DNA from 2 places in the Streptomyces sp. NBC_01723 genome. Region 1 is predicted to be linked to the other one. Evidence: predicted binding sites of a transcription regulator. Region 1 holds the regulator's gene; the other holds the start of a gene.
The links. Region 1 encodes HspR, which represses chaperone genes until heat shock. Its sites were predicted from a motif close to TTGAGNNNNNNNNNCTCAA; they were not measured.
Positions count from the first base shown of each region.

Region 2: the regulator HspR is predicted to act here: its motif matches at 1,173-1,191, upstream of lon (endopeptidase La).

Region 1 is NZ_CP109171.1:4,249,870-4,252,066, forward strand. It holds gene dnaJ (molecular chaperone DnaJ) at 1-979, shown strand, start outside; gene OIE75_RS19620 (heat shock protein transcriptional repressor HspR) at 985-1,440, shown strand; gene OIE75_RS19625 (sugar ABC transporter substrate-binding protein) at 1,694-2,197, shown strand, end outside.
Region 2 is NZ_CP109171.1:5,433,505-5,435,701, reverse strand. It holds gene lon (endopeptidase La) at 1-1,150, opposite strand, end outside; gene OIE75_RS25330 (spermidine synthase) at 1,315-2,013, shown strand; gene OIE75_RS25325 (response regulator transcription factor) at 2,127-2,197, shown strand, end outside.

The DNA.
Region 1 (2,197 bases):
GGCCCGCGCCCTCTTCGGCAACGGCGGTTTCCGTCCGGGGCCGGGCGCGGGCGGCGGCGGCACCTTCAACTTCGACTTGGGCGACCTCTTCGGAGGCGGCGCCCAGGGCGGGGGCCAGGGGGGCGCCGGCGGCTTCGGCGGCGGCCTCGGGGACGTCTTCGGTGGCCTGTTCAACCGCACCGGCGGCGGTCCCGGCACCGGCACGCGGACCCAGCCGCGGCGCGGCCAGGACATCGAGTCCGAGGTCACGCTGAGCTTCACGGAGGCCATCGAGGGCGCCACGGTGCCGCTGCGGATGTCCTCGCAGGCGCCCTGCAAGGCCTGTTCGGGCACCGGCGACAAGAACGGCACACCGCGCGTGTGCCCGACCTGCGTCGGCACCGGCCAGGTCGCGCGGGGCTCGGGCGGTGGCTTCTCGCTCACCGACCCGTGCCCGGACTGCAAGGGCCGCGGCCTGATCGCCGAGGACCCCTGCGACGTCTGCAAGGGCTCCGGACGCGCCAAGTCCTCCCGGACGATGCAGGTCCGCATCCCGGCCGGGGTGTCGGACGGGCAGCGCATCCGGCTGCGCGGCAAGGGCACGCCGGGCGAGCGGGGCGGACCGGCGGGCGACCTCTACGTGGTCGTGCACGTCAAGGAGCACTCCGTCTTCGGCCGCCGGGGCGACAACCTCACGGTCACCGTCCCCGTCACCTACGCCGAGGCGGCCCTCGGCGGCGAGGTCCGGGTGCCGACCCTGGGCGGTCCGCCCGTCACGCTGAAGCTTCCGCCGGGCACGCCCAACGGGCGCACCATGCGGGCCCGCGGCAAGGGCGCGGTCCGCAAGGACGGCAGCCGGGGCGACCTCCTGGTCACCGTCGAGGTGAGTGTTCCGAAGGACCTGACGGGGAAGGCTCGTGACGCGCTGGAGGCGTATCGCGAGGCGACCGCGGACGAGGATCCGCGGGCGGAGTTGTTCCAGGCCGCGAAGGGAGCTTGATGGGGATGGACGGTCGTCGACGCAACCCGTATGAACTGACCGAGGAGACCCCGGTCTACGTCATCTCGGTGGCGGCCCAGCTCTCCGGTCTGCACCCGCAGACCCTGCGCCAGTACGACCGCCTCGGCCTGGTCTCCCCGGACCGCACGGCCGGGCGCGGCAGGCGCTACTCGGCCCGCGACATCGAGCTGCTCCGCCAGGTGCAGCAGCTGTCGCAGGACGAGGGCATCAACCTGGCCGGAATCAAGCGCATCATCGAACTGGAGAACCAGGTCGCCGCGCTCCAGGCCCGGGTGGCGGAGATGGCCGACGCCCTCGACGGGGCGGCGACGGCGATGCGCCAGCGCGAGGCGGCGGTGCACGCGTCGTACCGCCGTGACCTGGTCCCTTACCAAGAGGTACAGCAGACCAGCGCCCTGGTCGTGTGGCGTCCCAAGCGCCATGGCCAGACCTCGGACTGACCCCGGGTCGGCAGACGGCACAAGGGTGAACGGCATCGACAGCCCCGGAGGTCCGGTCGGACCTCCGGGGCTTGTTCACAACGGTGCTGTCTCATTGGTCTAGTACTTCTTGACGATTTGGTGAAGACAGCGTTGGCTTCCTTCACCAGGAGTCACCTGGGTCACCGGGGTCACCTGGACCTGGACCTGGAGCTGGACCACCAGGGCCCACCTGGGTCACCGACAGCACCCGTGTGTTCGGAAGGTAAGCGCAGTGAGCAGCCGTGCCCGTCGTACCGCCATATCCGTGGCCGCGTCCCTGATGACGTTCTCGCTGGCCTCCTGCGGCGTCCTGGGCGCCTCGGACAGCAGTGGCGAGGCGAGCCCGACCAAGGGCAACGACATCACCGTCGGCCTGTTGCTGCCGGAGAAGGAGAACACGCGCTACGAGCAGTTCGACTACCCCTTCTTCAAGGCCAAGGTCGGCGAGCTCACGAACGACGCGGGCAACGTCAAGTACGCCAACGCCGAGGCGAGCGCGTCGAAGCAGGCCGAGCAGATGCAGCAGATGATCGACGACGAGGTCGACGTGATCGTGCTGGACGCGGTCGACGCGCAGTCCATCGGGGACGGCGTGCAGAAGGCCAAGGACGCCGGCATCCCGGTCATCGCCTACGACCGGCTGGCCGAGGGCCCGATCGACGCCTACATCTCCTTCGACAACGAGCTGGTCGGCGAGGTGCAGGGCCGCTCCCTCCTCGACGCGCTCGGCGGCGCG
Region 2 (2,197 bases), 1.2 Mb from region 1:
CGTGGGCGACGGACTCGCCGAGCGAGGTCTTGCCGACGCCGGGCGGGCCCACCAGGGCCAGTACGGCACCGCCACGCCGGCCACCGACCACGCCGAGGCCCCGGTCGCCGCGCCGCTTGCGCACGGCGAGGTACTCGGTGATGCGCTCCTTCACGTCCTCCAGGCCCGCGTGCTCGGCGTCGAGCACGGCCTGGGCGCCCTGGATGTCGTAGGCGTCCTCGGTGCGCTCGCTCCACGGCATCTCCAGCACCGTGTCGAGCCAGGTGCGGATCCAGGAGCCCTCGGGCGACTGGTCGGAGGACCGCTCCAGCTTGTCGACCTCCTTGAGGGCGGCCTCGCGGACCTTCCCGGGCAGGTCGGCGGCCTCGACGCGGGCGCGGTAGTCGTCGGACTCCTCACCGTCCTGCTCGCCGTTGATCTCGCGCAGCTCCTTGCGCACGGCTTCGAGCTGGCGGCGCAGCAGGAACTCCCGCTGCTGCTTGTCGACGCCCTCCTGGACGTCCTTGGCGATGCTCTCGGCGACGTCCTGCTCGGCGAGGTGGTCGCGCAGCTGCTGGGTGGCGAGCTTCAGGCGGGCCACCGGGTCGGCGGTCTCCAGCAGCTCGACCTTCTGCTCGGTGGTGAGGAACGGCGAGTATCCGGAGTTGTCGGCCAGCGCGGAGACGTCGTCGATGGCCTGGACGCGGTCGACGACCTGCCAGGCGCCGCGCTTGCGCAGCCAGGCGGTGGCGAGCGCCTTGTACTCCTTCACCAGCTCGGCGACCTGGCCGGGCAGGGGGTCGGGCACGGTCTCGTCGACGCGGGTGCCCTCGACCCAGAGCGCGGCGCCGGGACCGGTGGTGCCGGCGCCGATCGCCACCCGGCCCCGGCCGCGGATCAGGGCGCCCGGGTCGCCGTCGGCCAGCCGGCCGACCTGCTCGACGGTGCCGAGGACGCCGGTGGCGGCGTGGGTGCCGTCGATGCGCGGGACGAGCAGGACCTTGGGCTTGCCGGGCTCGGACCGGGCGGCGGCCTGGGCGGCCTCCACCGCGGCCCGTACCTCGGCGTCGCTCAGGTCCAGGGGGACGACCATGCCGGGCAGGACCACTTCGTCGTCGAGCGGCAGCACGGGCAGGGTGAGCGGTGTGAAGGCGGCGGACTCAGCAGCCATGATCTCCCCTTCGGCAGTCAAGTTGAGTTACATCGACTCAATGAAAGGGAGTCCCCGATTGTTCCCCCGAGGGTGTTCGCTCTGAGCGATCACTGCTCGGAGCGCCGCCGCCCCTGCACGAAAAGCGCTCCCGGCCCGCGCGGCATTCCTGCCAGGATGGGCCGATGGCCATCACTTCCCCCGACTTCCGCGAGGCCCCCGAGGTGCTGGACCGCAGGGAGGGCCCGTACGGCGAGGTCGTCCTGCGCCGGCACGGGACACTGCTCCAGATCATCGCGAACGGCTGCTTCCTGATGGACACCTCCGACGGGCGCTCCGAGCGGCGGCTGGTCGACGCGGCGGCCGACGCGCTCGCCGGGTCCGGCGGGCGGACCGCGCCGCACCTGCTCATCGGCGGGCTCGGCGTCGGCTTCTCGCTCGCCCACGCGGCCGCCGACCCCCGCTGGGGCCGGATCGCGGTCGTCGAACGAGAGCCCGCCGTCATCGACTGGCACCGCGCCGGGCCGCTCTCCGCCCTGTCGGCGGGTGCGCTGGCCGACCCGCGCACGAAGATCGTCGAAGCGGACCTGGTGACCTACGTCAATGAGACTTCCGACACGTACGACGCGCTCTGCCTGGACATCGACAACGGCCCCGGCTGGACCGTCACCGAGGGCAACGACGGGCTGTACGGACCGTCCGGACTGGCGGGCTGCGCACGGCTGTTGAGGCCCGGCGGGGTACTTGCCGTATGGTCTGCGCAGCCCTCTCCGGAATTCGAAGAAACCTTGCGTAATGCCGGTTTCCAGCAGGTGCGTACCGAAGAGATCCCCGTTGCCCGGGGCGTTCCGGACGTCGTCCATCTCGGCGTCGGTCCTGGATAGCAATGCCGTGGGAACTCCCCGTACGCTGCTGCTCTGACACGGATCATTCAAGCGTCAATCGCAGTCATGGGATCACCCCACGGATTCCGGAAAGCACACCTCAGGGGCGGGCGATGGAGCAGACACAGACCTCCCACAACGGCTCGGCCGCGGCCACCCAGGGCGCACAGCGCCGGGTGCTGGT